DNA from 3 places in the Micromonospora sp. NPDC002411 genome. Region 3 is predicted to be linked to each of the others. Evidence: predicted binding sites of a transcription regulator. Region 3 holds the regulator's gene; each other region holds the start of a gene.
The links. Region 3 encodes HrcA, which represses chaperone genes, less so after heat shock. Its sites were predicted from a motif close to GGTTNGCACNCTCNNNNNGAGNGTGCNAACC; they were not measured.

Region 1 (7,631 bases), on a different contig from region 3:
GACTGGCAGCTCACCCTCTGACGGGTATCGGCGCTACTGCTCGCGTACCTGCCTCAGGCATGATGGCGGGCATGACGGAGACCCCGCATCCCCTGTACGAGAGGCACGCCGACACCCTCAACCGTGCGCTGACCGCGATCACGGAGCGGGGCTACTGGTCCGCCTATCCCGAATCTCCCAGTCCCCGGGTGTACGGCGAGACCGCCGCCGCCGACGGCAAGGCCGCCTTCGAGGCGTACCTCGGTGGTGATTTTCCGCTCGACCAGCCGGGCGCCGGCGTGCGGGTCGCCACCGAGACGAGCCCGTTCGGGGTGGAGTTGGCGGTGCGGTACCCGCACGCCGGTCCCGGCGAGCTGGTGAGCGCCGCCTCCGCCGCGCTGCCCGCGTGGCGCGACGCCGGCCCGCAGGCCCGGGTGGGTGTCTGCCTGGAGATCCTCGACCGGCTGCACAAGCACATCTTCGAGCTGGCCAACGCGGTGCAGTTCACCAGCGGGCAGGCGTTCGTGATGGCCTTCCAGGCCGGCGGCGCGCACGCGCTGGATCGTGCCCTGGAGGCGCTGGCGTACGCGTACGCCGAGATGACCCGTCACCCGGGCACCGCCGGTTGGGAGAAGGCCGCAGGCAAGGGCGACCCGCTGCGGATGACCAAGACGTTCCACGTGGTGCCGCGTGGGGTGGCGCTGGTGATCGGCTGCAACACCTTCCCGACCTGGAACTCGTACCCCGGGCTGTTCGCCTCGCTGGTCACCGGCAACCCGGTGATCGTCAAGCCGCACCCGCGCGCGGTGCTGCCGTTGGCCATCACTGTGAAGTACGCCCGGGAGGTGCTCGCCGAGGCGGGCTTCGACCCGAACCTGGTCATGCTGGCGGCCGAGGCCCCCGGTGAGAAGCTCGCCAGCGACCTGGCCCTGCACCAGGCCGTCAAGATCGTCGACTTCACCGGTTCCACCGAGTACGGCGACTGGCTGGAGACGCACGCCCGGCAGGCGTCGGTCTACACCGAGAAGGCCGGTCTGAACACCGTCGTCATCGACTCCACCGACGACTTCGCCGGCATGTGCCGCAACCTCGGTTTCACGCTGACCCTCTACAGCGGTCAGATGTGCACCACCTCGCAGAACATCCTCATCCCGGCCGGCGGCATCGACACCGACCAGGGGCACAAGAGCTTCGACGAGGTGGCCGGCGGGATCGCCGCCGCGGTCGGCAAGCTCACCGCCGACCCGGCCCGGGGTGTGGAGCTGACCGGCGCCATCGTCAACGACGGGGTGTTGGAGCGGTTGGCCGAGGTCACCAAGGTCGGCGAGCCGGTGTTGGAGTCGCGGGCCGTGGACCACCCGGCGTACGCCGACGCGGTGGTGCGTACCCCGACGATCGTGAAGCTGGCCGCTGACGACGCGGAGACGTACGGCCGGGAGTGGTTCGGGCCCATCTCGTTCGCCATCGCGACCGACTCGACGGCGCACAGCCTGGAGCTGCTGCGTCGCACGGTCGGCGAGAAGGGCGCGCTCACCGCCGGGGTCTACTCCACCGACGAGTCGGTGCTGGACGCTACCGAGGCGGTCGCGGTCGAGGTGGGGGTGCACCTGTCCTGCAACCTCACCGGCGGTGTCTTCGTGAACCAGTCGGCGGCGTTCTCCGACTTCCACGGCAGTGGCGCCAACGCGGCGGCCAACGCGGCCCTGACCGACGGCGCGTACGTGGCGAACCGCTTCCGGATCGTCCAGTCCCGACGACCGGCCTGACGCTCGACGGCCGAAGTGATCAAGAGGTTTGCGTCAGCGCGAGGGCGATTCCTGACGCAAACCTCTTGATCACCGGTCGCTGGCGGGAGGGGAGGGTGGGGGGTCAGGCTGGGCGGCGCATCTGCAGCTCCGTCATCGCGGGGATGTTCGGGTGGGGGACTCGTACGCCGGTGTCCTCGAAACCGAGCCGTTGGTAGGCGCGGTAGGCGCGGTCGTTGCCCACCACGACCTCCAGCAGCAACTCCGGTCGGCCGCAGGACCGCGACCAGGCGGCCACACCATCGATCAGCTCGCCGAGCAGGCCGCTGCCCCGCCAGGTCGGCGTGACGTACACGGCGTAGATCACGGTCAGCCCCGCCTCGGTCGGAGCGATGGTGCCGCCGGCGTGCCCGACCAGCCGCCCACGGCCCGGGTCCGCGACGAACTGCGCGTTGTTTGGGCCGGCGGAGGTGTAGGCGACCCGCGCGGCGTACTCGGCGTGGGACCGGGCCGCCGCGTCCGCGATCGTCTCCAGGAAGGCCAACGGCGCGTCGGCGAGCATCTCCAGGCGCAGCGCCCGCATCCGGGCGGCATCCATCGGCCGAACCCGGCGGATCTCCGCCTGCCGTAGGCCGGGCGAACCGGTGTCGATGGTCATGTCCGCATGCCTACCACAGGGCGGAACCGGTTTCCGGCCGCGCCTCTCAGCCGCCGGTAGCCCATGGGCCCTCACCGCCATCCACCACCCTGGATCCCGGTGGATCGGAAAACCGGTCCGCCGACATGATCCAGCCGCACTGAAATATGCCCGATTTGTGGTCGTGCACGGCTGTCACTCCTCGTGTAGCGTGCGATTTCGGTCACCGCTTTCAATGGCCGTCATCGATTGCTGAGCGGTGCTCCGATGGCGTCCGGCTGTGTCGTGCGCCGGGCAGGCAACGCCGCGCAGAGTGAGGGAAGTGGCACCGTGGCACAGGGTTCCGTGAAGTGGTTCAACGCCGAAAAGGGTTACGGCTTCATCGCCGTCGACGGCGGTCAGGACGTGTTCGTCCACTTCTCCGCGATCGAGATGGACGGCTACAAGGCGTTGGAGGACGGCCAGCGGGTGGAGTTCGAGATCGCGCAGGGCCAGAAGGGTCCGCAGGCGGAACACGTACGCGTCATCGGCTGAATTTCGTGCACCGACAGCCCCGCGCGTCGGGGCAGCGGCACGGGCGCGCAACCGGGAAGATCGTGAACCGTTCCAGCCGATGCTGAGGAGCGTTCATGACCGACCAGCCACCCTCGTCCACCCCACCGTCCGGGCCGGGTGAGCCGGGCCCGTCCGACCCGACCCAGAGCCAACCCGGCCCTGCCGGTCCGCCGCCGGGTGGGGAACCAGGCGTACCGCCGGCCGGTCCTCCACCGGGGTGGGACCCCGCGCAGGGTGCCTGGGGTGCGGGCGGTCCTCCGCCGGGTGCGGATCCGGCGCAGGGCGCCTGGGGTCCGCCGCCGCAGGGCTGGGTGTTTCCGCCCACCGGGGGCTACCCGCCCGGCGCGGGTCCCTACGGCGGGCAACAGTGGCATCCGGGGCCGCCGATCGGGTGGTACCCGCCCGGTTACGGCTTCGACCCGAACGATCCCCTGGTCACCCCACCCGGCGCCGGCATCGGCGGCTGGTTCACCAGGTGCGGGGAGGCGCTGCGCCGGGGCTGGCGGCAGTTGGTGCCCATCATGCTGCTCACCCAGGTGTTGCCCGCGGCGGTGCTGTCGGTGATCTCTCTCGGGTTGGACCCGTCGGCCACGTGGGCTGCCGAGGTCGAGACGAGTTCGACAGCCGCGCTGCCGGACAACTTCGTCGCGGAACTGGCGGGTCTTTTGGCCGTGCTGGTCGGCGGGAGTCTGGTGATCGGCCTGGTGCAGGCCATCGGGTGGGCCGCCGGCAGTTGGATGATCACCCGGCAGGCCGTCGGTCAGCCGGCCAGCCTCGACTCCGCGCTCCGCTACGGCCTTCGTCGGGCGCTCGGACTGTGGGGCTGGACCCTGCTGGTCAGTCTGCTCATCGGCATCGGAGTCTGCTTCTGCGTACTCCCGGGCATCTACCTGGCGTTCGCGCTGAGCATGGCCGGCCCGGTCTACCTCTTCGAGCGCCACAACCCGATCGGCCGATCGTTCCGGATGTTCCACGACCGGCTCGGCCTGCTGCTCGGCCGGGTGGCGCTGGTGGCCCTCGCGGTGATCGTCGTCAGCTTCGTCGCCAGCGCCATCGAAGGGTTCGGCACCGCCGCGTTCGGTACGGATCCCTTCGCCTCGGCGGGCACCGCGGTCGGTGCGGTGGTGGTGATCGGAGTCACCGCGGTCCTGGCCCTGCCGGCCCACCTCGCCCAGATGATCGGTCTGCTGCTGACGTACACCGAGCAGCGCGCCCATGAGGCGCCGGTGAACGCTGCCGGACTGGCCGCCGAACTCGGCTGAGCGGCCTCATCGTGCTTGCACTCGGCAGGGGAGAGTGCTAAACAAGTCATTGGCACTCGCATACCGTGAGTGCCAATGGTCGGGACGGTGGGGCCAGGTTGCACCGGCGTGGAGACGCCGGGGCGGCACATGGCCGGTCGTCGCGGGCTATCCGGCCCGGCCGAAGGACGTCGTCGTCGCCAGGTGGCGACGTCCCAAGGTGCGTACACCAGGCGGCCCATCCGAGGCACACATCTCGGGTGGCCCGTGAGTGTCCAGGAGGACAACGCCGTATGGCCAAGATGATCGCGTTCGACGAAGAGGCGCGCCGCGGCCTCGAGCGGGGCATGAACCAGCTCGCCGACGCCGTAAAGGTGACCCTCGGCCCCAAGGGCCGCAACGTCGTGCTCGAGAAGAAGTGGGGTGCCCCCACCATCACCAACGATGGTGTGAGCATCGCCAAGGAGATCGAGCTCGAGGACCCGTACGAGAAGATCGGCGCTGAGCTGGTCAAGGAGGTCGCCAAGAAGACCGACGACGTTGCCGGTGACGGCACGACGACGGCGACCGTCCTGGCCCAGGCCCTGGTTCGCGAGGGCCTGCGCAACGTGGCCGCCGGTGCCAACCCGATGGCCCTGAAGCGGGGCATCGAGGCCGCGGTCGCGAGCGTCTCGGAGGAGCTGTCCAAGCTCGCCAAGGACGTCGAGACCAAGGAGCAGATCGCCTCCACCGCCTCCATCTCCGCTGGCGACAGCACCGTCGGCGAGATCATCGCCGAGGCGATGGACAAGGTCGGCAAGGAAGGCGTCATCACCGTCGAGGAGAGCAACACCTTCGGGCTGGAGCTGGAGCTCACCGAGGGTATGCGCTTCGACAAGGGCTACATCTCGGCCTACTTCATGACCGACCCGGAGCGTATGGAGGCCGTCTTCGACGACCCGTACATCCTGATCGCCAACAGCAAGATCTCGTCGGTGAAGGACCTGCTCCCGATCCTGGAGAAGGTCATGCAGTCGGGCAAGCCGCTGCTGATCATCGCCGAGGACCTGGAGGGCGAGGCCCTCGCCACCCTGGTGGTCAACAAGGTCCGTGGCACCTTCAAGTCGGTCGCCGTCAAGGCGCCGGGCTTCGGTGACCGCCGCAAGGCCATGCTGACCGACATCGCCATCCTCGCCGGTGGCCAGGTCATCAGCGAGGAGGTCGGCCTCAAGCTCGACGCCGCCAGCCTCGACATGCTGGGCCGCGCCCGCAAGGTCGTGGTGACCAAGGACGAGACCACCATCGTCGACGGTGCCGGTGACGCCGAGCAGATCCAGGGTCGGGTCAACCAGATCCGGGCCGAGATCGACAAGAGCGACTCCGACTACGACCGGGAGAAGCTGCAGGAGCGGCTGGCCAAGCTGGCCGGCGGCGTTGCGGTCATCAAGGTCGGCGCGGCCACCGAGGTCGAGCTCAAGGAGCGCAAGCACCGCATCGAGGACGCCGTTCGCAACGCGAAGGCCGCCGTCGAGGAGGGCATCGTCCCGGGTGGTGGCGTCGCGCTGGTCCAGGCCGGCAAGACCGCCTTCGACAAGCTCGACCTGGTCGGCGACGAGGCGACCGGTGCGAACATCGTCAAGGTCGCGCTGGACGCCCCGCTGCGGCAGATCGCCGTCAACGCCGGCCTCGAGGGCGGCGTCGTGGTGGAGAAGGTCCGTAACCTCGAGTCGGGTCACGGCCTCAACGCCGCCAACGGCGAGTACGTCGACCTGCTGGCCGCGGGCATCATCGACCCGGCCAAGGTGACGCGCTCCGCGCTGCAGAACGCCGCTTCCATCGCGGCGCTGTTCCTCACCACCGAGGCCGTTGTCGCGGACAAGCCGGAGAAGACCCCGGCTGCCCCGGCTGGCCCGGGTGGCGGGGACATGGACTTCTGAGTCCAGTTCCGACACACCGAACGGGGCGGGCCGCTGACGCGGTCCGCCCCGTTCGTCGTCAGGTCGGTAGGGGGCGCTGGTTGCGCCGTTTCTGCGCCCGGTCGTACGGCGGAAGCAGTTGGATCGGGGCGTCCACCATCTCGCGCGGCTCCTCGACCACCGGCGGCTCCCCGTCGGTGGTCATCTCGGCGAGTTGCTCGGCATCGCCGTAGTCGAGCCGGTCGAACGGCAGTTGGCCGGGGAGCTCGCCGACCGGTTTCCAGGTGATCGGCGGGCCGTCCTCGGTCTGGTCGTCATCCGTGGTCATGGCTGCCTCCTCTACCGAAACGGTAGGGGGCATCGATGGCCCGATGCGGGCGAATGGATCCATGTCCCGTTTGACGTGTTTATTCCGTCAACGTCCGTCGGTACAGGAAGAAGACCCGCTCGATCCAGGCGCCCGCGCTGCCCGAGTAGAACGGCACCGGCCCCACCCAGCCGATCTGCGCCCGGTCCAGCCCGGCTGCCTGCTGATCCCGGAGGCAGCGCCGCAGCAGCACCCCACCGATGCCTGAGCCCTCGGCCGCCGGCGCGGTGCCCATCGGCCCGAACCAGCTGGGCCGCGACGACCCGTACGCGGCGAAACCGAGCACCTCGCCGCCCCGCTCCGCCAGGTGGCAGCCAGCGCCGTCACGACCCACCGACCCGCTCAACTCTCCGTCCCACGTGCCGCCGAAGGTGGACCGGGCGAACGTGGTGAGCGCCGGCAGGTCCCTCGGCTCCGCCCGGCGTACGGTCACGCCCTGGTCGGCCAGCCGACGCTCCGCCGCCTCCGTGGACCGCAGTGCCGGCGACCCGTCGTACGACAGGTCGGCGGTCATGTTCCAGGCGGTCCGGTCCTGCTGGTAGCCCAGCGTCAGGGCGGTGCACACCGCCGGCGTGTAGCGGACGTCGATGCCCGGCCACGCGTAGTACGGCGGGTTCCCGGCCAACAGCACCTCGGTCACGCCGCGCTCGGCGAGCACCTGCTCGGCCCGGCGCAGCAGCGAACGGCCGACACCTCGACGGCGCTGCTGCGGGAGAACCGCGACCAGGTCGACGTGCCCGATGCCCGGCTCGGTCGACGACTCCGAGCAGATCAACACCCCGACCAGGTCCGCGTCCCGGTACGCGCCCAGCCCCACCACCCGCCGGTCGCCGGCGGCCCGAGGCCAGAGCACGTCCACGATGGGTGCCGCCTCGGCGGCGTCCTCGGGCAGGTCCAGAGCCTGCTCGCAGAGCCGCACCACGGCGGGGACCAGGTCGGCGCTCAGCTCGGTGACGGTGATCTCGGCGTCCATGGTCGCCGACCCTAGATCACCGGGTACCGGGTCGCACCCCCGCGGCGGCGCTGACAGCGGCGTACGCGTCGACCTGGCCGGCGCCGGTGACGTTCGACGGAGTGCCGCAGTCGTCGGACGGGTTGCGGGAGCGGTACGTCGGGGTGGCCGCCGTGGCGGTGTCCCGCAGGATCTGCCGGGTCCGGGTCAGGTCGCCGACCAGCGCGGGGTTCGCCGACCACATCAGTGCGACCACCCCC
Region 2 (7,631 bases), on a different contig from region 3:
GGTTGAGGCCCAGTGTGGTGGTCAGTTCGGCCCGCGTGGTCGCCCCGTGGACGTGCACGTGTCTCAGCAGGGCCCCGAGGTTCTGCCGTCTGACGTCGTCCTGGCTAGGTCCTGGGCGCATCGTGGTGCTACCTCCCGCGCGGGGTCAGCGGGTGCCGGTGGCTGCCGCGCGGCGGCGGGAGAGAGCATCGACGCTGGCAGCGAGCAGCAGGACGACGCCGGTGACCACGTACTTGACTCCTGCGCTGTACCCCATCAGGCCCATTCCGTTTTCGATGACCGCGACGACCGCGCCGCCGAGCACTGCGTCGAGGACCCGGCCCTTGCCGCCGAAGAGGCTGGTGCCGCCGATCACCGCCGCGCCGACCGCGTAGAGCAGTACGTTACTGCCCCCCGTGTTCGGGTCGACCGAGTTGGCCCGGCTGGCCGCCACGATGCCGCCGACAGCCGCCATGGACGAGCAGATCATGAAGACCGAGATCCGGATCCGGTCGACGTCGATGCCGGCCCGGCGGGCCGCTTCCCGGTTGCCGCCGACGGCGTAGATGTGCCGACCGTAGCTGGTGCGTTGGAGCACGAAGGTCCACACGATCAGCAGCACCGCGATGATCGGCACCACGATCGGCACGCCCTTGAGTGAGCTGATCAGGACGTTGCGGCTGCGTTCGAGGTTGAGCACGTACACCGCGGTGACGAGGATGACGGCGAGCCCGCCGATCCGCAGCGCCACCACCGCGATCGGGTCGGTGATCAGACCGCGGGCCACCCGGTTGCGGTGGCGCAGCAGTTGCACCGCCGCGTAGCCGACGATCGCGAGCACTGCCAGCGCCCAGCCCAGGGTGGGGGTGAGGTTGCGGTTGGCGATGGCGACCAGCACCTCGTCGCGGACGGAGATGTTGGTGCCCTCCTTCACCAGCAGCAGCACGATGCCCTGGAAGGCGAGGAAGCCGGCGAGGGTGACCACGAAGGACGGAATGCCGATCTTCGCGACGAGCAGGCCGAGGCTGGTGCCGATGACCAGGCCGGTGGCGATCCCGGCGAGCACGGCGACCCACCAGGGGTAGCCGAGGACGGTGACCACATTGGCCAGTACCGCCGCGCAGACGCCGCTGGCGAAGCCCGCGGAGAGGTCGATCTCGCCCAGCAGCAGCACGAAGACCAGACCCATCGCGATCAGCGTGACCGCCGCGCCCTGGGTGAAGAGGTTGGCGAAGTTGCCGGCCGACAGGAACGACGACGGCCGCATGATCGCGAAGACGGTGCAGAGCACGATCAGGCCGAGCACGGCCGGTAGCGCGCCGACGTCGCCGCCGCGTACCCGGCTCAGGTAGTTGCGGGCGTGGCCCCCGACGGTCGGCGGCGGTGTGACGGCCGCGGGGCCGTCCTTCCGCACGGCGGTGGTGGTCATCGGGCGCCTCCTGAGATCGAGTCGGCCGGCTGCGGGCCGTCGCCGTTGCTGCCCGGGTCGGCGGCGATGCCGAGCCCGCCCGAGCGCCCGGCGGTGATCAGCTCGACCACCTGCGCGTGGGTGATGTCGGTGGTCTTCACCTGGGCGACCATCTGGCCGAGGTACAGCGCGGCGATCCGGTCGGAGACGGCGAAGACGTCGTTCATGTTGTGCGAGATGAGCACCACGGCCAGGCCGTTGTCGGCGAGACGGCGGACCAGTTCGAGCACCTGGGCGGTCTGTGCCACGCCGAGTGCCGCGGTCGGCTCGTCCAGGATGACCAGCTTGCTGTTCCACAGCACGGCCTTGGCGATGGCCACGGTCTGACGCTGACCACCGGAGAGGCTGGACACGTGCTGGCGCAGCGAGGTGACGGTGCGGATGGATAGCCCGGCGAGCGTCTCGGCGGCGAGCTGTTCCATGGTCGGCTCGTCGAGGACGATGCCGCTGCGCTTCTCCCGGCCGAGGAACATGTTCTGCACGATGTCCAGGTTGTCGCAGAGCGCGAGGTCCTGGTAGACGACCTCGATGCCGAGCGCGGCGGCGTCGCGGGGGCTGCCGATGTGCACTGGTTCACCGTTGAACAGGAACTCACCGGCATCGGTGGGGTGGATGCCACTGATGCACTTCACCAGGGTCGACTTGCCGGCGCCGTTGTCACCGACCAGTGCGGTGACTTCGCCCGGGTGGACGGTCAGGGCGACGTCGCGGAGCACCTGGACGGGACCGAAGCTCTTGTCGATCCCGCGGAGTTCCAGCAGGGGGGTCGCGGACACGGGGGTCTCCTTCTTAAGGGAGTGTCGGGGCCCGTCCGGCGGGCGCCGCCCGGCACGGGAGAGGTGCTCCCGTGCCGGGCGGCGATTGTCGTCCCGGCGGGTACTGCGGCGTCGGTCAGCTGATGCCGGCGTCGGCGCAGAGCTTGGCGTACGCCCCGGCGCAGACCTCTTCCTTGGTCACGTAGCCGTCGGCGATGACGTCCTTGACGGTGTCCTTGTAGATGGCCTTCGGGGTGAGCAGGACCGAGGGGACGTCCCGGTCACCGTCCTTCACCGACTGGCCGGTGTCCTTCTTCTCGCCCTTGGCGAGCGCGATGGCCAGGTCGGACGCGGCCTTGGCCTCTTCCCGGACGGCCTTGTAGACGGTCATGCACTGGTCACCGGCGAGGATGTTCTGCAGGCCCTCGGTGCTGGCGTCCTGCCCGGTCACCGGCACCTTGCCGTTGAGCTTGTTCTTCTTCAGGATCGAGATGGCCGCGTTGCCGAGACCGTCGTTGGCGGCGAGCACGCCGTCGATCTTGCCGTTGGCCTTGGTCAGCTGCTGCTCGAAGATCGTCGCGGCCTGCGCGTTGTCCCACGCCGGCACCGCGTCCTCAGGGCCCTTGACGTATTCCTTGGAGTCGAACTTCGGCTTGAGCACCGAGTCGTAGCCGGCCTTGAACAGGGTGGCGTTGTTGTCGGTGGGGGAGCCGTTCAGGTACGACACGACGGGGTTCTTGACGCCCTTTTCGGTCAGGCACTTCGACAGGCCCTCGCCCTGGAGCTTGCCGACGGTCTCGTTGTCGAAGCTGACGTAGTACTGGGCGGAGCCGCCGAGGGTGAGCCGGTCGTAGTCGATGGTGGCGACGCCCTGCGACTTGGCCTTGTCGAGCACGGCCTTGCCGGTGCCGGAGTCCAGGTTGACGATCATCAGGGCGGTGACGCCGCTGGTGATCATCTGGTCGGCGATGGTCTGGAAGGCGGTCTTGTCGTTCTGGGCGTTCTGGATGTCGTACTGGACGCCGGCGGCCTTGAACGCCTCTTCCAGGAAGCGACGGTCCGCGGTCTCCCACCGGGCGGAGGACTTGCTGTCCGGGAGGATCACGCCGATCTTGGGGGTCTTCTTGGAGTCGGTCGAACCAGAGCCGGCGTCGTCGCCGCAGGCGGTCAATCCACCGGTCGTGAGCAGGCCCACGGCGGCGATGGTGAGGAGCCCCTTACGCATGTGCAGGGTCCTTTCGGGTGGGGGAGGTGTCGTTTTGTTGTGTCCGGCAACGTATTTCGCGTCACACCGGCTCCACAAGACCGCGCAGGTGCCAAGTTTGTTGGGAGCGATAACAATTCAGCAACGCGACTGTTACTCCCCGGCCATCCCGGAACGGGTCGGCCGTCATGGATGTCGTCAGCGGGTCTGCAGCGGCGCGGTGCGCGCGTCCGTCAGCGCCACCAGATCGGCCGCGGCCAGTTCGAGCTGCAGGCCACGCCGACCAGCCGAGACGTAGATCGTCGGGAGATCCAGCGCGGACTCGTCCAGCACGGTCGGCAACCGGCGGCGTTGCCCGAGCGGGCTGATCCCCCCGCGTACGTAGCCGGTGGCCCGCTCGGCGACCGCCCGCTCGGCGAGCGTCGCCCGCTTGCCGCCGACCGCCGCCGCGAGCGCCTTGAGGTCCACCTCACCCGTGACCGGGACGACCGCGACGGTGAGCCCACCGTCGACCTCGGTCACCAGCGACTTGAAGACGCGCTCCGGTGCCACGCCGAGCGCCACCGCCACCAACGCGCCGTAGTTCGGGGCGTCCGGCGACACCCGGTACGGATGGGTGCGATGCGCGATCCCGCGCTTGACCAACAGTGCCGTTGCCGGAGTGCCTTGTCCCGCCACACCGACGACGCTAGACCACCGGCTGCCCGATCAGCACTGTCGGTGCGTTCGCGACCCGGGTGAGCACCAGGCTGGCCGAGGCGTCGCCGGTCAGCCGCAGGTCCCGCCGAAGCTGCTCCGGGGTAAGCGCGGAACCCCGCTTGAGGATCTCCACCCGACCCACCCCGCGATCGCGCAGCAGCGCCCGCAGACGCTTGAGCGAGAACGGCAGCACGTCGGTGATCTCCAGGCAGCGCGCGTACGGGGTGCGGGTGGGGCGGTCGGCATAGAGGTAGGCGATGCTCGGGTCGCCGAGGGTGGCGTCCAGCTCGGCGGCGAGTTCGGCGACGAGGTGCGCCCGGACCACCGCCGGGTCCGGGTCGTACAGGTAGCGACGCGTCGGCCCGACAGGTGCCTCGTCGGTGCCCGAGCCGGTGAGCTGGTGGCGGCGGGTCTCGCCGCCCTGCTGCCGGTAGAGGGTGGCGCGGCGGGGCACCTCGGCCAGCTCACCGCACCAGAGCGCGGCCTCGACCAGGTCGCCGTCCACACCTACCCACTCCGCCTCCGCGCCAGCTGGAATGAGCCCGTGGTCCAGGCCCGGTGCCACCTTCACGACGGTGTGCGGCACCCGCTCGGCCAACCCCGTCACGAAGTCCCACGGCGGCGAGTAGGCGCGCGGGTCGAAGATCCGTCGGCCGGTGCCGGTCGTGCGGCGGGCCGGGTCGCAGAAGACCCCGTCGACCCGGGAGACGTCGAACGCTGTGGCATCCCCGCACTCGACGGTGAACAGGTCGGCCAGGCCGGCCGCCGCGGCGTTGGCGGCGGCCATCGCGGCGGTCACCGGGTCCGCCTCCACCCCGTACACCCGGATGCCGGCGCGAGCGGCGGCCAGTGCGTCGGCGCCGAGGCCGCACCCGAGGTCGGCCAGGGTGCGCACGCCGGCGGCGTGCAGCCGGGCGGCCCGACGGTCGGCGACGACCCGGCGGGTGGCCTGTTCCAGGCCGGGGCGGGTGAGGAACATCCCGGCGGCGGCCGGGCCGAACTTGCCGACCGCCCGGTGACGCAGCTCGGCCTGGGTGAGCGCCGTGGCGGCCAGCGTCGGCGGCACTCCGGCGGCGCGCAACGCCGAGGCCGCGGCCAGTGGATCACCGCCGGCAAGACCGGCCGCCGCCGTGAGCGCGGCCGATCCCTCGGGGGTACGCAGCGCCGCCAGTTGATCGAGATCCACCCGGTCATTCTCCCGGTAGACCCAAGAATCCTGGCTGGCGGGGCGCGACGCGCTGGCACTCTCCTTGACGGAGTGCTAGCCACGGAATAACCTGCGATTAGCACTCTCACCCTGAGGGTGCCAGCTTCCGGGTCTCACGACCCGGGTGCGCAACGCCAGGCGGACCGGCACCCGCGACGACGGCCCCGCCCGGTGGCATGAGGCAGATTGACGCTGGTCGGCCCCGCCGGCCAGCAACGAAACCAGTACCCCAGGAGGGTATGCCCGTGACTACCGCGACCAAGGTTGCGATCAAGCCGCTCGAGGACCGCATCGTGGTCCAGGCGAACGAGGCTGAGACCACCACGGCGTCGGGCATCGTGATCCCCGACACCGCCAAGGAGAAGCCGCAGGAGGGCACCGTCCTCGCTGTGGGCCCGGGGCGCGTCGACGACAACGGCAACCGGGTTCCGGTTGACGTGCAGGTCGGCGACACCGTCCTCTACTCGAAGTACGGCGGCACCGAGGTCAAGTACGCCGGCGAGGAGTACCTGGTGCTCTCCGCCCGCGACGTCCTCGCGGTCATCGAGAAGTAAGCAACCGATCAGTTCCATTGCCCCGGTCCGGCTCGCCGGGCCGGGGCAATGGCGCTTCGAAGGGACATTAATGGCGAAGATCCTGAGCTTCTCGGACGACGCCCGGCACCTGCTGGAGCACGGTGTCAACGCCCTCGCGGACGCGGTCAAGGTCACCCTCGGCCCGCGCGGGCGCAACGTCGTCCTGGACAAGAAATTCGGTGCGCCGACGATCACCAACGATGGTGTGACCATCGCCAAGGAGATCGAGCTCACCAACCCGTACGAGAACCTTGGCGCGCAGCTGGTCAAGGAGGTGGCGACCAAGACCAACGACGTCGCCGGCGACGGGACCACCACCGCGACCGTGCTGGCCCAGGCGATGGTTCGCGAGGGTCTGCGCAACGTGACCGCCGGGACCAACCCGGCCGGCCTCAAGCGGGGCATCGACGCGGCGGCCGTCAAGGTCTCCGAGGCGCTGCTCGGCCGTGCCGCCGAGGTCACCAGCAAGGAGTCGATCGCGAACGTGGCGACGATCTCCGCGCAGGACGCCACGATCGGCGACCTGATCGCCGAGGCGATGGAGCGGGTCGGCCGCGACGGTGTCATCACCGTCGAGGAAGGCTCCATGCTGACCACCGAGCTGGACGTGACCGAGGGTCTCCAGTTCGACAAGGGCTTCATCTCGCCGAACTTCGTCACCGACCTGGAGAGCCAGGAGTCCGTCCTCGAGGACGCGTACATCCTGGTCACCACCCAGAAGATCTCGGCGATCGAGGAGCTGCTGCCGCTGCTGGAGAAGGTCCTGCAGAACAGCAAGCCCCTGCTGATCATCGCCGAGGACGTGGACGGCCAGGCGCTCTCCACCCTGGTGGTCAACTCGCTGCGCAAGACCCTCAAGGTCTGCGCGGTCAAGGCCCCGGGCTTCGGTGACCGGCGCAAGGCGATGCTCCAGGACATCGCGATCTCCACGGGTGCCGAGCTGGTCGCCCCGGAGCTGGGCTACAAGCTCGACCAGGTCGGCCTGGAGGTGCTCGGCACCGCTCGGCGCGTCGTGGTCGACAAGGAGAACACCACGATCGTCGACGGCGGCGGCCAGAAGGCCGACGTCGCCGACCGGGTGTCCCAGATCCGCAAGGAGATCGAGGCCTCCGACTCCGACTGGGACCGGGAGAAGCTGGCCGAGCGGCTGGCGAAGCTCTCCGGTGGCATCGCCGTCATCAAGGCTGGTGCGGCCACCGAGGTCGAGATGAAGGAGCGCAAGCACCGCATCGAGGACGCCATCGCGGCGACCAAGGCAGCGGTCGAGGAGGGCACTGTCCCCGGCGGCGGTGCCGCTCTGGTGCAGATCCTCTCGGTGCTCGACGACGACCTGGGCTTCACCGGTGACGAGAAGGTCGGTGTCTCGGTCGTCCGCAAGGCGCTCGTCGAGCCGCTGCGCTGGATCGCCCAGAACGCCGGTCACGACGGCTACGTCGTGACGCAGAAGGTCGCCGACCTCGACTGGGGCAACGGCCTCGACGCCGCCAAGGGCGAGTACGTCGACCTGGTCAAGGCCGGCATCATCGACCCGGTGAAGGTGACCCGCAACGCGGTCACCAACGCCGCCTCGATCGCCGGTCTGCTGCTCACCACGGAGAGCCTCGTGGTGGACAAGCCGGAGCAGGCCGAGCCGGCCGCCGCCGGTGGGCACGGCCACGGTCACGGCCACCAGCACGGCCCGGGCTTCTGACCCGGTAGCGACACCTGTTCCGGGGCACACCGTCGTACGGCGGTGTGCCCCGGT
Region 3 (7,631 bases):
CGAACGCCGGTGTCATCGGTCTGACCCGACAACTCGCTCTCGAAGGCGCGCCGCACGGCATCCGGGCGGTCGCGGTCAGCCCCGGGCCCATCATCAGCCCGGCGAGTGAGCGCGACCTGGGTGACAACCAGGCGGCCCGGGACGCGATCACCGGCAAGACGCTGCTGAAGCGGTTCGCCCAACCCGAGGAGGTCGCCGAACTGGTGGTGTTCCTGGCCTCCGACCGGGCGTCCTACATCACCGGCGCGAACTACCCGGTCGACGGCGGCGCGACCGCGTGGTGACCGAGGTGTGGGCGCCGCCGACCGAAGGCGGCGCCCACGACGGTCACTGCGGGGCGGCGGCCCCGCTCTGCCGACCGGTGAGCCCCGGCCCTACCCGGCATGATCAGCGGAACCACCGTCCAGAGCGGCCACCCATCGAGTCAATCTCTTTCCCCGGAACGCGGTGACTCCCTCGCGCCCCTCGTCGGAGAGGAAGTAGCTGGTCGACAGGGCGGACAGCCGGGCCAGGTCGGCGCGCAGCTCGGCAGTGCCCGGCCGACGCAGCAACTCCTTCGCGCCCGCCAAGGCGCCGGGAGCGCCCCGCACCAGCGAGTCGCAGTAGCCCCGCACCGCGGCGTCCAGCTCGGCGGCGGGCACGGAGGTCGTGACCAGGCCGACCTGGGCGGCCCGCCGCCCGTCGAAGGTGTCCCCGGTCAGGTACAGCTCGGCCGCGGCACGCGGGTGCAGCCGGGGCAGCACGGTCGCCGAGATCACCGCCGGGATCACCCCGATCCGCACCTCGGTGAACGCGAACGTCGCCTCGTCGGCGCAGACCGCGAGATCGGCGGCGGCGATCAGGCCCAGCCCGCCCGCCCGCGCCGGCCCACCCACCCGGGCCAGCACCGGCTTCGGGCACTCCCAGATCGCCGCGAGCACGTCACCCAGCATGCCGGCCGGCACCGTCCCGCTGGCGTACGCGGCGGCCGTCTCCTTCAGGTCCGCGCCGGAGCAGAAGACCGGGCCGGTGTGGTCGAGCACGATCGCCCGTACCGTCTCGTCGGCGATCGCGTCGCCCAGCCCGGCCAGCAGCTGAGTCATGAGAGCTGTGGAGAGCGCGTTGCGGTTGTGTGGGCTGTCCAGGGTGAGGGTGGTCACCCCACGGGCCGTGGCGACCCGCACGAGGACGTCGGGAGAGGTCATGCCGGGCACACTAGTGGCCATGCCCGGCGTCCTTCCAGATGGTGAGACCGTCCCCGTCGACGGATCGTTGCCCGCCACCGCCACCACGGCGGTCGGCGCGCGCGGCTTCGGCGTGTACGTCCACGTGCCGTTCTGCGCCAGTCGCTGCGGCTACTGCGACTTCAACACCTACACGGCAGCCGAGCTGGGCGGTGGCGCGAGCCGCGACGGGTACGCCGACACCGTCCTGGCCGAGCTGGCGCTCGCCGCCCGGGTGCTGGGCGACAGCCCACCGCCCCGGGTCGACACCGTCTTCGTCGGCGGCGGCACGCCCACCCTGCTCCCCGCCGACGACCTGGCCCGCATCCTCGACGGCATCGACCGCACCTGGGGGTTGGCCGCCGACGCCGAGGTGACCACCGAAGCCAACCCGGAATCGGTCACCCCGGAATCGTTGAAGCTGCTGCGGGCTGCCGGCTACACCCGGATCTCACTGGGCATGCAGTCCGCGTCGCCGGGAGTGCTGGCGATCCTGGACCGCAAACACAGCGCCGGCCGGGCCACCGCCGCCGCGCTGGAAGCCCGCGACGCCGGGTTCGAGCACGTGAACCTGGACCTGATCTACGGAACGCCGGGAGAACGGGCCGAGGACTTCGCCGCCTCGTTGGAGCAGGTGGTCGCCGCCGGGGTGGACCACGTCAGCGCGTACGCCCTGATCGTCGAGGACGGCACCCGGCTCGCCGCCCGGATGCGGCGCGGCGAACTGGCGTACCCCAGTGACGACGTGGCCGCGGACCGCTACCTGGCCGCGGAGGCCGCGCTCGACGCGGCCGGACTCTCCTGGTACGAGGTCTCCAACTGGGCGGCCACCGACGAGGCTCGGTGCCGGCACAACCTGCTCTACTGGACCGGCGCGGACTGGTGGGGGCTGGGGCCGGGAGCACACAGCCACGTCGGCGGCGTGCGGTGGTGGAACGTCAAGCACCCCTCCGCGTACGCCCAGCGGTTGGCCGCCGGCGCGTCTCCGGGTCTGGCCCGGGAGGTGCTCATGGCAGACGAGGCGCACATGGAGGACGTGATGCTGCGGCTTCGCCTCGCCAGCGGCCTGCCGTTGACAGTGCTCGACGCCGCCGGCCGGGCCGGTGCCGAGCGGGCACTGGCCGACGGCCTGCTGGCCGCCGACGAGTACGCGGCCGGCCGGGCCGTGCTCACGCTGCGCGGGCGGCTGCTCGCCGACGCCGTCGTGCGCGACCTGCTGCCCTAGGGCCTCTGTCAAAGCCCCTGGCCGGCCTGCGGCGGGCCCGGACGACGACCGGCCGCGTTGGATATTCGCCCGGATACAACACCGGTATCCGAACGAACATCCGCCTTACCGGACCGCCGCCCGGACTCCGCCTCGGCTCGACCGAGGACTTTGACACAGGCCCTAGCGGGGCGGGCCGGCCGGGGGAGCGGCCGGCCCGTGGTCTCACTTGACGAAGCTCGCGGAGAGCGGATAGCGGTAGAGCTGCCCCTCGTTGGCCTTGATGCCGGCGAGGATGCCGAACACCGCGCCGAGGATGATGGCCGCGCCGACCCCGATGAAGCCGATCAGGATGCAGGACAGCACCCAGCCGATCAGGCCGACGATCGACCAGATGAGCTGGAAGTTGAGCGCCGCCACGGCGTGCGTCCGCACGGTCGGGGACTGGTTGCCACGGGCCAGCAGGGCCACCAGCGGGCCGATCCAGCCGAGCACACCGCCGCTGATGATCATGCCGGCGGCGCCGCCGAAGTGCGCGACGAGCGCCCAGGTCTTGTCCTCGTTGTTGGCGTAGCCGCCGCCGGGGCCGCCGTACGCGCCACCGGTCGGGTAGCCGCCGCCGGGCGGGGGGTAGCCCCCGGGCGGAGGGTAGCCGCCCGCCGGAGGGTAGCCGCCTGACGGCGGTTGGTCACCGGTGGGCGGCGGATAGCCACCGGGCGGGGGATAGCCGCCCGGGCCGGGTGCCCCGGACAGTGGTGCGGTGGGTGGCTCGGCCGACGGGTACGAACCCGGGGAGGTCGGCTCCGGCGGGTAGTTGCCGGGGTCACCCGCGCCGGGAGGGCGAGGAGGTTCAGTCATGGATGTCACGGTAGGGGCACCGGGCAACGCCGCACCAGAGCAACACCTCCCGGCAGTGTGGGCCGTTCGGGTCCGGCGAGGTGGCGCGGGCCGCACCGACGGGCCGCCGTTGATCATCGCGTCGACGGGTACCTCGACGTAGACTGGCACTCGCTACAGTCGAGTGCCAGGACGGCCCGGCCGGCCCAGGAAGCCGGCGGCCGACGTGCGACAGGAGGTGCGGAGGATGGGTCTCGACGACCGAAAACTCGCCGTGCTCCGCGCCATCGTCGAGGACTACGTCTCCACCCAGGAGCCGGTCGGCAGCAAGGCGCTGGTCGAGCGGCACCAGCTCGGGGTCTCCCCGGCCACGGTCCGCAACGACATGGCCGTGCTGGAGGAGGAGGGCTACATCCGGCAGCCGCACACGAGCGCCGGCCGGGTGCCCACCGACCGCGGTTACCGACTCTTCGTCGACCGGTTGTCCCGGGTCAAGCCGCTCAGTCCGGCCGAGCGCCGGGCCATCGAGCGCTTCCTGGTCGGAGCGGTGGACCTCGACGACGTGGTGCACCGCACGGTGCGGCTGCTCGCCCAGTTGACGCGGCAGGTGGCCGTCGTGCAGTACCCGAGCCTGGCCCGCTCCTCGGTGCGGCACCTGGAGCTGGTGCCGATCTCCACCACCCGGCTGATGCTCGTCATGATCGCCGACACCGGGCGGGTGGAGCAGCGGCTGGTGGAGTTGCCCCGGCCGGTGCCCGCCGACGACGTCACCGACCTGCGTCGGCTGGTCAACGAGAAGTTGGCCGGGGCCCGGCTGTCCGACACCCCGCCACTGGTGCAGGCACTGGTCGACGAGTCGTCCGCCGAGCTGCGGCCGACGATGACCATGCTCTCCACCGTGCTGCTGGAGACGCTCGTCGAGCGGAGCGAGGAACGCATCGCGCTGGCCGGCACCGCGAACCTCACGCGGGGTGGTCTGCTCGACTTCCAGGGTTCCCTGCGGCCGATCCTCGAAGCCCTGGAGGAGGAGGTCGTGCTCCTCAAGCTCATCGGCGAGACCGAGCCGAGCACGACCCGGGTGCTGATCGGCGACGAGAACGAGTTCGACAACCTGCGGGCCGCGTCGGTGGTCAGCACCGGCTACGGCCCGGGCGCGACGATCGTCGGCGGTCTGGGGGTGCTGGGGCCCACCCGGATGGACTACCCCGGCAACATCGCCACGGTGCGCGCCGTGGCACGCTACGTGGGCGAGTTGCTGGCCCAGAACTGACCAGTCAGGGCCGACGGCCGGCGGCTGCCGGATCGGCGCAACGCGAGACGAACATGAGGACACGGAACGCAGTGGCCAGGGACTACTACGGCATTCTCGGTGTGAGCCGGGAAGCCTCCGATGACGAGATCAAGCGCGCCTACCGCAAGCTGGCGCGCCAGTTCCACCCGGACGTCAATCCGGACCCGGAGGCTCAGGAGAAGTTCAAGGACATCAACGCCGCGTACGAGGTCCTCTCGGACGACCGGAAGCGGCAGATCGTCGACCTGGGTGGCGACCCGCTCGCCCCGGGCGGCGGCGGTGCCGGCGGCCCCGGGGGTCCCGGAGGCGCCGGTCCGTTCGTCGGTTTCCAGGACATCATGGACGCGTTCTTCGGCGGTGCCGGGGGCAACGCCCGTGGCCCGCGCCCGCGTACCCGCCCGGGCGCCGACGCGATCCTGCGACTCGAACTCGACCTGCACGAGACGGCGTTCGGCGTCGAGGCGCCGATCACCGTCGACACCGCAGTGCTCTGCACCACCTGCTCCGGCGCCGGCACGGCCGCCGGCACGCACCTGGCGACCTGCGAGGCGTGTGCCGGTCGGGGCGAGGTGCAGTCGGTGCAGCGCACCTTCCTCGGCCAGGTCGTCTCCGCCCGGCCGTGCACCGTGTGCCAGGGCTACGGCACCACCATCCCGCACCCCTGCCCGACCTGCGCCGGCGACGGCCGGGTGCGGACCCGCCGCTCGCTGACCGTCAAGATCCCGGCCGGCGTCGAGGACGGCATGCGGATCCGGCTGGCCCAGCAGGGCGAGGTGGGCCCCGGTGGCGGCACCGCCGGTGACCTCTACGTGGAGATCCACGAGCGGCCGCACGACGTCTACTCCCGCAAGGGCGACGACCTGCACTGCCGGGTCACCGTGCCGATGACCGCGGCGGCGTTGGGCACCCGGCTGACCATCAAGACCCTGGACAGCGAGGAGACCGTGGACGTCAAGGCCGGCACCCAGCCGGCCAGCACGCTGCGACTGCGCGCCCGGGGCGTACCGCACCTGCGCGGCACCGGCCGGGGCGACCTCTACGTGCACCTGGACGTGCGGACCCCGACCAAGCTCGACCCGGACCAGGAGAAGATGCTGCGCGACTTCGCCAAGACCCGTGGTGAGGAGGTCGCCGAGTTGTCCAAGCAGGGCGGCTTCTTCTCGCGGATGCGCGACGCGTTCAACGGGCACGCCTGAGGTGTCCGCACCGCTGTTCCTGGTCGAGGCGCTGCCCACCGGCGACGCGCTGACCCTGGACGGCCCGGAGGGGCACCACGCGGCCACCGTGCAGCGGCTGCGCGTCGGCGAGGAGCTGCTGCTCGCCGACGGGCGGGGCGGCACGGCCGCCGCCGTGGTCACCGCCGTCGGCCGGGGCAGCCTGGAGGTCACCATCACCTCCCGGGGGTACGCGGACGCGCCCGTACCCCGGATCGTCACCGTGCAGGGCATCGCGAAGGGCGACCGGGGCGAGTTGGCAGTGCAGGCGATGACCGAGGTCGGCGTCGACGAGATCGTGCCGTGGGCGGCGTCGCGCTCGGTGACCCAGTGGCGCGGCGACCGGGGCGTACGCGCACGGGAGAAGTGGGTGGCGACCGCCCGGGAGGCAGCCAAGCAGGCCCGCCGGCCGTGGTTGCCGGTGGTGGCCGGCGCGCCCGACGAGTCGACCGCCACGGTGGTCCGTCGGATCGCCGGTGCCGCCGCCGCGTTCGTGCTGCACGAGGAGGCCGACGAGCGGCTGACCACCGCCGAGCTGCCGACCGCCGGTGAGATCGTCCTGGTGGTCGGCCCGGAGGGCGGCATCGCCCCGGCCGAGCTGACCGCGTTCCGCGAGGCCGGCGGTCGGCCGGTGCGGCTCGGGCCGGCGGTGCTGCGCACCTCGACCGCCGGCGTGGCGGCGCTCAGCGTGCTCGCCACCCGCCTCGGCCGCTGGTGACCGTTCAGGGCCTCGGAAACACCGGCACGACCTCCTCCTCCGGGCCCAGGTCCAGCCCGGCGTTTCCGATGATCTGCGGGTCCGGTGTGCCGACCACCTCGGGATCCTTGCCGGTGTAGTCGAAGCGGTTCAGCACGTGTCGCATGGCCTCCAGCCGGGCCCGCTTCTTGTCGTTGCTCTTCACCACCGTCCACGGCGCGTCGGCCGTGTCGGTCCAGAAGAACATCGCCTCCTTGGCCTCCGTGTACTCGTCCCACCGGTCCAGCGAGGCGATGTCCATCGGGGACAGCTTCCACTGCCGGACCGGGTCGACCTGACGGATCGCGAACCGGGTGCGCTGCTCGTTCTGGGAGACGGAGAACCAGAACTTGACCAACCGGATGCCCGAGCGCACCAGCATCCGTTCCAGCTCCGGGGCCTGCCGCAGGAACTCCAGGTACTCCTTGCGGCTACAGAAGCCCATCACCCGCTCGACGCCGGCCCTGTTGTACCAGGAACGGTCGAACAGCACGATCTCGCCGGCCGCCGGCAGGTGCGCCAACCACCGCTGGAAGTACCACTGGGCAGCTTCCCGCTCGTCCGGCTTGGCGAGCGCCACCACCGACGCGCCGCGCGGGTTGAGGTGCTCCATGAAGCGTTTGATGGTGCCGCCCTTGCCGGCCGCGTCCCGGCCCTCGAAGAGGATCACCAGACGCTCGCCGGAATCCTTGATCCAGTCCTGGAGTTTCAACAGCTCGATCTGGAGCAGCCGCTTGTCCCGGTCGTACTCGTCACGGTCCATCCGGTCGTCGTACGGGTAGTCCTCGCGCCAGGTCTCGACGGGAGTCCCGTCGGGTCGGAGCAGGACGGGGTCGTCGTCGTGGCCGTCGGCCACCCGGTAGTCGGCGGTGAGGTCCAGCAGCGCGGAGTCGGCCATGTCGGAGGCCTTTACCCGCCCGTGCACCGCCAGCCACCTCTTCGACCAGGTGATTTGCCGCCGAGTGCGGGATCAGCTGCGCAGGTAGGAGGCGCCGTTGAGATCGACGATCGTGCCGGACGCCCACTCGGCCTGCGGCGAGGCCAGCCAGTGCACCGCGGCCGCGATCTCCTCCGGTCGGCCCACCCGGTCGAACGGGCTCTGCGCCCGGATCGCCGCGCCCTGCTCGCCGTGCAGGTACTCGGTGAC

Region 1: a site for HrcA is predicted at 4,226-4,256, ahead of groL (chaperonin GroEL). Genes of this name have one in related genera too.
Region 2: a site for HrcA is predicted at 5,387-5,417, ahead of groES (co-chaperone GroES). Genes of this name have one in related genera too.

What each region holds. Positions count from the first base shown of each region.
Region 1 covers NZ_JBSFBM010000052.1:5,496-13,126, reverse strand. The annotation lists gene ACWCO3_RS09445 (GNAT family N-acetyltransferase) at 1-21, shown strand, start outside; gene paaN (phenylacetic acid degradation protein PaaN) at 72-1,745, shown strand; gene ACWCO3_RS09435 (GNAT family N-acetyltransferase) at 1,849-2,382, opposite strand; gene ACWCO3_RS09430 (cold-shock protein) at 2,692-2,895, shown strand; gene ACWCO3_RS09425 (hypothetical protein) at 2,991-4,178, shown strand; gene groL (chaperonin GroEL) at 4,451-6,073, shown strand; gene ACWCO3_RS09415 (hypothetical protein) at 6,132-6,380, opposite strand; gene ACWCO3_RS09410 (GNAT family N-acetyltransferase) at 6,460-7,392, opposite strand; gene ACWCO3_RS09405 (S8 family serine peptidase) at 7,409-7,631, opposite strand, start outside.
Region 2 covers NZ_JBSFBM010000179.1:4,235-11,865, reverse strand. The annotation lists gene ACWCO3_RS20985 (ROK family protein) at 1-121, opposite strand, end outside; gene ACWCO3_RS20980 (sugar ABC transporter permease) at 146-1,408, opposite strand; gene ACWCO3_RS20975 (ATP-binding cassette domain-containing protein) at 1,405-2,223, opposite strand; gene ACWCO3_RS20970 (sugar ABC transporter substrate-binding protein) at 2,339-3,427, opposite strand; gene ybaK (Cys-tRNA(Pro) deacylase) at 3,605-4,084, opposite strand; gene ACWCO3_RS20960 (THUMP-like domain-containing protein) at 4,095-5,291, opposite strand; gene groES (co-chaperone GroES) at 5,552-5,866, shown strand; gene groL (chaperonin GroEL) at 5,937-7,577, shown strand.
Region 3 covers NZ_JBSFBM010000162.1:164-7,794, reverse strand. The annotation lists gene ACWCO3_RS19710 (SDR family NAD(P)-dependent oxidoreductase) at 1-284, shown strand, start outside; gene ACWCO3_RS19705 (enoyl-CoA hydratase-related protein) at 375-1,184, opposite strand; gene hemW (radical SAM family heme chaperone HemW) at 1,204-2,427, shown strand; gene ACWCO3_RS19695 (DUF4870 domain-containing protein) at 2,632-3,264, opposite strand; gene hrcA (heat-inducible transcriptional repressor HrcA) at 3,491-4,513, shown strand; gene dnaJ (molecular chaperone DnaJ) at 4,585-5,730, shown strand; gene ACWCO3_RS19680 (16S rRNA (uracil(1498)-N(3))-methyltransferase) at 5,732-6,466, shown strand; gene ppk2 (polyphosphate kinase 2) at 6,471-7,409, opposite strand; partial or broken gene ACWCO3_RS19670 (SDR family NAD(P)-dependent oxidoreductase) at 7,455-7,631, opposite strand, start outside.